DNA from 3 places in the Pseudoalteromonas sp. SR41-1 genome. Region 2 is predicted to be linked to each of the others. Evidence: predicted binding sites of a transcription regulator. Region 2 holds the regulator's gene; each other region holds the start of a gene.

Region 1 (3,256 bases), on a different contig from region 2:
GCAATTATCGTATCAGGATCCCAGTAACCCTGCGGATAATGACCAAATGATTGCTCAAATGACTAGCTTTACGATGGCGCAAGGGATTACAGATTTAAATACTAATTTTGAATCTTTAGCCTCTTCAATGACATCTAATTCAGCACTGCAAGCATCTACACTTGTAGGCAAACAAGCTTTACTAGAGTCAAACACCCTGGATTTAAATGAAACAGGTGATGCCAGAGGCTCTGCAGTGGCAGAAGAAGCCGTTGATAACTTAAAAATTAAAGTTACTGATGCATCAGGTCAGCTAGTAAGAACTATTGATATGGGTTCTCAGCCAGCAGGTGCGGTACGTTTTGCGTGGGATGGCAAAAATGAAGCTGGTGAGCGTTTACCTGAAGGTGAATATTCAGTAACCGCCGAAGGAAGTACTGACGGTGAATTTTCAAGCTTACCCATTGCTACGTTCAAGAACATTGAAAGCGTTAATATTAATGGCTCAAGTGGCATTATTATTAACACTAAAGAAGGTGCGGTTAGGCTGACAGACGTCGCAGAAATCGCGTAATAAATTTTAATTATACTTCGCCTGTCAGCAGGCTAAATATTAACAGGTTAGAGGTGAATTATGAGCTTCAATATTGCATTAACTGGCTTAGCTGCCGCACAAAAAGATTTAGACGTAACTGCAAATAACATTGCAAACGTTAATACCACAGGTTTTAAAGAGTCACGCGCTGAGTTTGCCGATGTTTATGCATCGTCAGTATTTAGCTCTGGTAAGACTAAAAATGGTGACGGTGTGCAAACAACCATGGTTGCGCAGCAGTTTCATCAAGGCTCACTACAATTTACAAATAACTCACTTGATTTAGCAATCACTGGTGAAGGTTATTTTGCGATGACTGACGATTTATCTTCGCAAGATTTAACATATACACGTGCAGGTGCATTTAAGCTTAACCAAGATAACTTTATGGTTGACGCAAAAGGTAACTTTTTACAAGCATTCCCTGTTGACTCATCTACAGGTGATACAACGTCGGTAAGTTTGAGCACAACTGATCCAATTCAAATCCCTGATTCGTCTGGTTCTCCTCGCGCAACCGAAAATGTATTTTTGTCGTTTAACTTAGATGCAACGGCGGATCCAACAGGTCTAGATTTTGACCCTACATCTAGTGGTACTTATAACTCATCTACGTCAACAACGGTATATGATTCACTAGGTGAACCTCACATTTTACAATACTTTTTTGCTAAAGAAGATGATGCCGCAGCAGGTGGTACAGATAACAGTTGGGAAGTATACGCAACACTCGATGGCAAAGTAGTTGATGCCACAACTGGTGGAGAACAAACAACGACACCTTATACACCACTGACCACCCTAGGTTTTAACTCAAGTGGTTTGCCATCAACAACAGGTGGTGTGGCAAATACAAATACAACTACTTTTGATGAAATACTACTACCAGCGGGTTCTGGTGCTGGTTTATCAACATTACTAGACAATGGTGCAACTTTCCCAGGTACTGGTATTGAGCTTAACTGGCGCGATGAAAATAACACAGCAGGACGTATCCCAACTCAGTATTCAAGTGGTTTTGAAGTAAAAGCACTCGATCAAGATGGCTCAACAGTAGGTCGTTTAGCCGGAATTGATATAGGAACAGACGGTAAAATTGTCGCTTCTTACAGTAACGGTGACTCAACATTCCTAGGGCAAGTGGCTATGGTACGTTTTCCAAATTCACAAGGGTTATCACAAGTGGGTGATACAAGCTGGAAGCAAAGTATTGATTCAGGTGAACCTGTAGCGGGTGAAGCTGGTTCGGGTACGTTTGGTGGAATTAACTCATCAGCGCTTGAGCAATCAAATACTAACCTTACAAACGAGCTTGTAGACTTAATTACTGCACAGCGTAATTACCAAGCAAACTCACGTGCGCTTGAAGTTAACTCAACTATTCAGCAAAGTATTTTGCAGATTCGATAAGCTAAACCCTATTAAATATATGAGGCTGCATTTTTGCAGCCTTTTTTATAAGTCCTATTTGCAAGCCCTTCTAAATACCTCTCAATGTTGCGTCAAATTTAATCTGGCATCTATTTTGCATTTGTAAGTTCAGAGATTTTTTATGTGAGTCGATACTATGGACAAAATGGTCTACATTGCGGCCTCTGGCGCTAAGCAAAGCCTACAAGGGCTTGCTTTAAAAGCCAATAATTTGGCAAATGCAAATACAACGGGTTTTAAAGCTGACTTTGCCCAGGCGCGTTCTATGCAAGCGTTTGGCGAAGGTTTGCCTACACGTGTATTTTCAATGCAAGAGCGTCCGGGTTCAAACATGGTATCGGGTGGCATTGTTCAAACCGGGCGAGACTTAGATATCGCAATGAGCGATAACGCATGGCTTGCTGTGCAAGATGCCTCCGGTAATGAAGCTTACACAAAAGTGGGTACGTTAAACATTACAGCTCAAGGTATGCTCGTAACCAGCCATGGTCGTCAAGTTATTGGCGAAGGGGGACCTGTTATTTTACCCGTCCCAGTCGAAAAAATAGAGTTTAGCCAAGATGGCGCTATTCAAGTTCGACCACAAGGCGCTCCTGCTAACTTTTTAGAAGAAATCGACACGCTTAGAGTTGTTGAAGCAAATAGCTCACAGCTCGAAAAAGGTAACGACGGTTTATTTAGACCAAAAGCAAATGTAACAGTAGATACCTCTGCCAATGTAAAAGTTTTAAGTGGTTCGCTTGAAATGTCGAATGTGAATCCGGTTCACGAAATGGTCGACATGATAAGCCACCAGCGCCAATTTGAATTACAAGTGAAATTAATGAAAACAGCTGAAGAAATTGACGAGCGTCAAGATCAGTTATTACGCATAGTTTAACTTTAAAGTGAGGACACGATTATGAATCCAGCATTGTGGATCAGTAAAACGGGGCTAGACGCTCAACAAACCGATATATCGGTTATCTCAAATAATTTAGCGAATGCCAGTACCGTAGGTTACAAAAAAAGCCGCGCTATATTTGAAGATTTACTTTATCAAAATATTAATCAACCAGGTGGTCGTTCATCGCAAGATACCGAAATGCCGTCGGGCTTAATGTTAGGTGCGGGTGCTAAAGTTGTAGCTAACCAAAAAGAGTTTACGCAAGGCAACATGTTGACCACCGAAAACTCACTAGATTGGATGATTTCTGGCGAAGGCTTTTTTGAAGTACTGCAACCAGATGGCAATATTGCTTACTCGCGCAA
Region 2 (3,256 bases):
AACACCCTTTATAAAACTATGATTGATCGACAATAACTTGGTAAAGCTCAGTATCAGATTTTGCACTGCGTAACTGTTTACAAAAATCTTTGTTGTTTAGTTTATCAGCAATGGTTGCTAGAGTCTTTAAGTGCTGCTGGTTATCGCCATCTGGTACGATGAGTGCGACAAAAATATCAACAGGGCGATTATCGATTGCATCAAAGTTTATTGGAGTTTCGCTAACGAGCACTAAAGCCAAAGGCTCTTCTGCACCGCTCATTCTTCCATGAGGAATAGCAATGCCACGTCCTATACCTGTACTACCTAATTTCTCTCTGCTCATTAAAGCATTAAGAATATCTTGTTGCGGTAAATACGGAAGTTTGTCGTGAGCAAGTTCGCTAATGAACTCTAAAATTCTTTTTTTGCTATTAAAAAGGACCGCAGCTTTGCTGCAGTCCTGGCATATAAGTGAACTTAATTTCATCATATTAGTGTCGAGCAAGCTTCTCTTTGTGTTTGATTACTTGGCGATCGAGCTTGTCGATCAACGAGTCAATAGCGGCATACATATCTTGATGTTCTGTAGAGGCAAATAGCTCAGCACCGCTTACGTGTATTGTGGCTTCTGCTTTTTGATTTAATTTTTCTACATCGAGAATGACATGAACATTGTTAATATGATCAGAGTGTCTTTCAAGCTTCGCAAATTTAGTATTAATATAGTCTCTTAGTGAATCGGTTAATTCTACGTGACGACCAGTTAAGTTTAGTTGCATAAGCATTACCCTCTTAGTTTAGCGTCTTAAATCAGACTTTTACGCTGATTTGACGGTGGAATAGCAAGAGATTCGCGGTATTTTGCGATTGTACGTCTCGCTACTTTAATTCCTTGCTCAGCCAATATATCCGCTATTTTGCTATCACTCAATGGTTTTGCTGAGTTTTCTGCTGCGATTAATTTTCGGATAAGCGCACGTATTGCTGTAGATGAACATTCACCACCGTTTTCAGTACTTACATGGCTTGAGAAAAAATATTTAAGCTCAAATATACCACGGGGTGTATGCATGTACTTTTGAGTAGTTACGCGAGAAATTGTCGATTCGTGCATTTCTACCATTTCAGCAACATCATTTAAAACCATTGGTTTCATGGCTTCAGGGCCATGTTCAAAAAAGCCTTGTTGTTGCTTAACAATACAATTAGTAACTTTTAATAGCGTGTCGTTTCTACTTTCTAAGCTTTTAATAAACCATTTAGCTTCTTGTAAATGTGAGCGAATAAACTGGCTGTCGCCACTTGATTTTACAGTGCGAGACATTGCTGCGTATTGGCTATTGACACGAATTTTAGGCATGCTATCTGGGTTTAATTCGACAACCCAGCGGCCTTTAATTTTTTTAACTGACACATCAGGAATAACATACTCAGATTCTTCCCTTACAATAGTATCTGCAGGTTTTGGGTTGAGAGTATGTATTAGTGTAATTACTTCTTTAAGCTCTTCTTCTTTGAGCTTCGTTTTTTTCATTAATGTACGATAGTCGCGAGCTGCTAATAGATCAATATGCTCGGTTAAAATCATTTTCGTTTCATTAATATAAGGTGTTTCTTTATCAAATTGATTAAGCTGAATACACAAACACTCTTGTAAACTACGTGCAGCAATACCAACAGGATCAAACAGTTGGATGCGTTTTAATACCGCTTCAATTTCATCAAGTTCGACTTCGTTATCATCTTCGTTTTCTTGATTAAAGCTTTCTAAAATCTCTTCGCAGCTTAGTGTTAAAATACCTGAATCATCGACAGCTTCTACAATAGCAATAGCAATAGCTTCGTCTGTAGGGCTAAATGGCGTTAGTTGTAATTGCCACATTAAATACTCATGGAGCGTTTCAGTAGAGGCGCCTTGGTATATTGATTCGTCTTCAGGCATTGGACCTGATGAGGCTGCAGGAGCGGCACTCATGTACTCATCCCAACTGACATCCATAGCCATGTCGTCACTTAGCGTGTCTTTTGCAAGTGCTTCACCAGTATCTTGTTCGTATTCGCTCGGAGCATCATCAGCAGATGCGCTAACAGTTATGTCATCGGTATCAGCTTTTTGCTCGTTTTTACCAGCAGCGTCTTCGGAATAGTCTGCCTCTTCAACCTCTAATAGTGGATTACTGTCGAGAGCTTCTTGTATTTCTTGCTGGAGATCCAATGTACTGAGTTGCAACAAACGAATAGCTTGTTGCAACTGTGGAGTCATTGTAAGTTGCTGGCCCATGCGCAGCTGTAGTGATTGCCTCATGTATCTCTAACAATCCTTTTATGTTGTTATAATTAATACTAGCAGATGCTTAAAGACATGGCGTAAATGTTACAGCCTAAATTGCTCGCCTAAGTAAACATCGCGTACTGTTTTATCATTTAATACGTGTTCTGGAGTACCTGATGCAATCAGCTCCCCATGAGAAACAATGTAGGCTTTTTCACAAACATCAAGGGTCTCTCTTACGTTATGGTCGGTAATTAATACACCAATCCCACGATTTTTAAGATGTTCTATTATTTTCTTTATATCTAATACCGAAATAGGGTCAACACCGGCAAACGGTTCATCCAGTAATATAAATTTAGGATCTGCTGCCAGCGCTCGTGCTATTTCTACACGACGACGTTCTCCCCCCGATAATGCCATACCTTGGCTATCACGAATGTGTTGTATGCTAAATTCATCTAATAAGTTATTGAGCGTGTCTTCTCTGGCTTGTTTATTTAGTTCTTTGCGCGTTTCTAAAATGGCCATTAAGTTTTGATAAACAGTCAGCTTTCTAAAAATCGATGACTCTTGTGGTAAGTAGCCTATGCCTAATCTAGCACGACTATGCATAGGTAAAAGAGTAATATCGTTATCATCAATAGATATTTTACCTTTGTCGCTAGGAACAAGCCCTACAATCATATAAAAAGTCGTTGTTTTACCAGCACCGTTAGGGCCAAGTAAGCCAACTATACTGCCAGCTTGTACTTCAAGGCCGACGTTTTTTACAACTTCACGACCTTTATAGCTTTTTGCTAATAGTTCTGCTTTTAATGTGCTCATGGTTGACCTTTATCGCCTTTTTTACTTTTTTTAGTTTCGATCGGTACTAAAATTGTGTGAACGCGGTCAGTTGAGTTTTCATCTTTTTCGGCACTGATGAGCTGCTGCTCTATGTCGTAGGTAATGCTTTTAGCATTTATTTTTTGTCCGGCTTGCGATACTTGTGCATTACCA
Region 3 (3,256 bases), on a different contig from region 2:
ATTTAAAACTAAACTAACAGTAATTATTTAATTAAACAATAAGGGTCTGTTGTTCTTTCAAGGTTAAATTTGCAGCAGTCTGTTTGGTATTTAGGCAAGGCAGAGCCTATATAGTGTGGTTATTCCCCATTAATAGGCTATAACGTAGCATTAATGCCAAACAGGCGCTGCCCAAAGGGTTCTTCCTAGGGGCTACTTACTCTTTGTTGCTCGGTTTTTACTTAGCCCACTAGGTTACAAATCTCGCGCCGCGATTAAATAGCCCCTAGTTTGAACAAATTTTAATCCGCAAAGATCAACAGACCCTAAAGTTAATAGCTTAAACCTCTCGTTTGTTTTTAGCATTCACCCTTTTTAGTAATTGACCTTTTGGTCAGTAAAGCTACAATCAATCAATACGTTAAACACGCAAACTTTATAATGACCACACAAATAAAGCCAAATAAAAAAGAAGTCACACGCGAGAAAAACCAAAAACTAATTTTAGATGCCGCCGAGCAATTGTTTTCGCAATTAGGTTACGACGGAGCAAGTATGAGCATGGTTGCTAAAGAAGCGCAGGTGCCAAAAGCTAATATTTTGTATTACTTTAAAAGTAAGGATGGTCTGTACGAGTCTGTGATTGACCGCATAATAGCTAATTGGAACTTAGGGCTCGATAACGTCACAATTAACGACGATCCAGCTACCGTGCTTTATAACTATATTAAAAGCAAAGTAATACTGGCCGTAAATCAGCCAATGCAATCTCGCTTATTTGCCAGTGAAATACTGCGCGGTGCACCCTATTTACAAAACTACTTTAGAACCAATACCCGCCCTTGGGTTAAACAAAAGGTTGATGTACTTCAAGCATGGATGGACGCTGATAAAATGGATAAGGTTGATCCCTACCATTTGCTCTTTACTATTTGGTCTACCACGCAATATTACGCCGACTTTCAGGCTGAGGTTTTACTCGTAATGAACAAATTAGAGTACGACGAAACCGATGTGGCACAAATTACGCAATCAATTGCCCACATAATTTTAAAAGGTATTGGTCTTAAAATACCTGAGCAAAGTGAGACTTAACCCATGACATCCTTTACTACACCCGATTTATTTGACGATCACCGCGATAACGTGCAAGTAGCAGACAGCGGCCTTTATCACTTTGGTAAAAAAACCACGTTTTATGGCAAAGTAGTTACCGTTACCTGCCCAGAAGACAACTCTTTTGCCGCCGATATATTGCATGAAAATGGTGAAGGTAAAGTATTGGTTATAAACGGGTTTGCGAGCAAACGCTTTGCGTTTATAGGCGATATTATGGCTGAGCGTGCCCTAAATAATGGCTGGGAAGGCGTAATAATAAATGGCTGTTGCCGAGATATAGAAATACTTGCCACGATGAACTTACCTGTAATGGCGCTAGGCTCTACACCGCGTAGTACCTTAAAGCGCGGCTTTGGTGATAAAAACCAAGCTGTTACCATGCTTAGCACCACTATTGAACCTAACAATTGGGTTTACGCCGATATTAACGGTTTAATCATCAGTAAAACGCCCCTTATTTAGCACTCAAAACCATATAAATAGAGACCAACTTGGTGCATCTGCGCACCAAGTTGGTTTGTTTTAGCTCATTTTAATCTCACTATTTCTACAGCCCACATTTACAAATCTCATACAACCCAACAAAACCTGACCAGTTGGACAGGATTTTAATTTATGGCATTCCTCTTGCTTAGTCTAAGCAATATAAAATCAAAACTACCGATTAAAAAGCGGAGCCTTAGCAATTGCATTAAATTAGTGATCTATTATAACGCGAAGAAAATGACGCAGTGAGTGCGCTATTTAATCCGATAAAATGATCATGTTTTTAATAAAATTGGTATTCATAATAATAATAACCAGCCCGCTTTTTAATCACTCTTAACTTAATAAGTAAGTACTTGGTCAGTTTTATAATAATGAGCTGCAAATGAGTGATAAAAAAAACAACAAAGGTATATTTTGCAATCACGGTCCTACCCTGTGGCAAACAAACCACTCTGGAGTGCTTGCAAACAATCGCTTAGCTGTAAAAGATGTATTTGCAGTAAAGGGCGAGCGTAACAGCGCAGGCAACCCACACTGGTTTAAAACAGCTAAACCGGCTCAAAATACGGCAAGCTCGGTTAATAAGCTCATGACCGCTGGTTGTAACTTTATAGGCTTTACCCATACTGACGAGCTGGCTTATAGCTTAGAGGGTAATAATATACATTATGGCGCTGCGCAAAATCCTAAATTAAAAGGGCATGCCTGCGGTGGTTCGAGTATGGGGTCTGCTGCATCCGTTGCTGCTAACTTAGCTGATATTGGCTTAGGCACCGACACTGGCGGCTCAATTAGAATACCCGCCAGCTATTGTGGTTTATATGGCATAAGGCCAAGCCATTACGTGATTGAAAAAGACGGCCTAATACCGTTGGCTCCCTCTTTTGATACCATAGGTTGGCTTACCCAAAGCGCTGAGCTATTAAGCGATGTAGGTAATGTACTGCTACCAAATCAAGCTATTAATAACGTTGATACCTTAGTTATTTGCGAGCCGTTATTTGAACTCGTTGACCCTGCTTTACAAGCCCCACTTAAACAATTGCTTGAAAAAACCAAGCCTAATTTTAAGCACCATAAAGAATTTGAACTGCCTAACAGCAGCTTATTAAATGAACTTGCGGATAGTTTTAGAGTACTGCAAGGGCGAGCAATCGCAAAAACGCATAAAGATTGGCTTCAATTGCAGGGGCAACTTCCCCAGTTTGCTCCTGCAATTGCAGCACGTTTTAATATGGCGCTTGCCCTAACTGATCAAGAAGAACAAGAAGCACTAAAAGTACAAACCCAATGGCAAACACTAATAGCTAAAAACCTAAATACAAACAGCTGTTTATTTTTGCCAACCACCCCCACAACCGCACCTAAATTAGGCGCCGACACAAGCGCCTTACGCATGCAAATTATTACGCTTTCGGCAATTGCAGGGCTTAGTGGCTCAGCGCAAGTGCATTTACCACTGGCTGATTTAGCAAATGATCATCCGTATGGTTTTTCATTAATGATGAGCCACGGTAACGATAAAAGCCTACTTGCTTGCGTTAAGCACCTAGCTGCACACTTTAAACAGGACACACCGGCATGACCACACACAACATTGCATTTACCGCGTCTCATTTTTCGGCAACAGAGGCGGGTATAAATATACTAAAACAAGGCGGTACAGCTA

What was found. The regulator sigma-54, encoded in region 2, starts transcription at its own class of promoters, with help from an activator protein. The targets are predictions, from matches to a motif close to GTTGGCACGNNNNTNGNNT.
Region 1: a site for sigma-54 is predicted at 2,087-2,105, ahead of flgF (flagellar basal-body rod protein FlgF). Genes of this name have one in related genera too.
Region 3: a site for sigma-54 is predicted at 1,713-1,731, ahead of H5118_RS01030 (amidase family protein). Genes of this name have one in related genera too.

Annotation. Positions count from the first base shown of each region.
Region 1 is NZ_JACJEK010000010.1:10,646-13,901, forward strand. It holds gene H5118_RS10210 (flagellar hook assembly protein FlgD) at 1-553, shown strand, start outside; gene flgE (flagellar hook protein FlgE) at 614-1,984, shown strand; gene flgF (flagellar basal-body rod protein FlgF) at 2,142-2,885, shown strand; gene flgG (flagellar basal-body rod protein FlgG) at 2,907-3,256, shown strand, end outside.
Region 2 is NZ_JACJEK010000002.1:18,739-21,994, forward strand. It holds gene ptsN (PTS IIA-like nitrogen regulatory protein PtsN) at 17-469, opposite strand; gene hpf (ribosome hibernation promoting factor) at 474-761, opposite strand; gene H5118_RS01555 (RNA polymerase factor sigma-54) at 788-2,287, opposite strand; gene lptB (LPS export ABC transporter ATP-binding protein) at 2,357-3,082, opposite strand; gene lptA (lipopolysaccharide transport periplasmic protein LptA) at 3,079-3,256, opposite strand, start outside.
Region 3 is NZ_JACJEK010000001.1:246,079-249,334, forward strand. It holds gene H5118_RS01020 (TetR/AcrR family transcriptional regulator) at 421-1,074, shown strand; gene H5118_RS01025 (putative 4-hydroxy-4-methyl-2-oxoglutarate aldolase) at 1,078-1,560, shown strand; gene H5118_RS01030 (amidase family protein) at 1,970-3,172, shown strand; gene H5118_RS01035 (gamma-glutamyltransferase family protein) at 3,169-3,256, shown strand, end outside.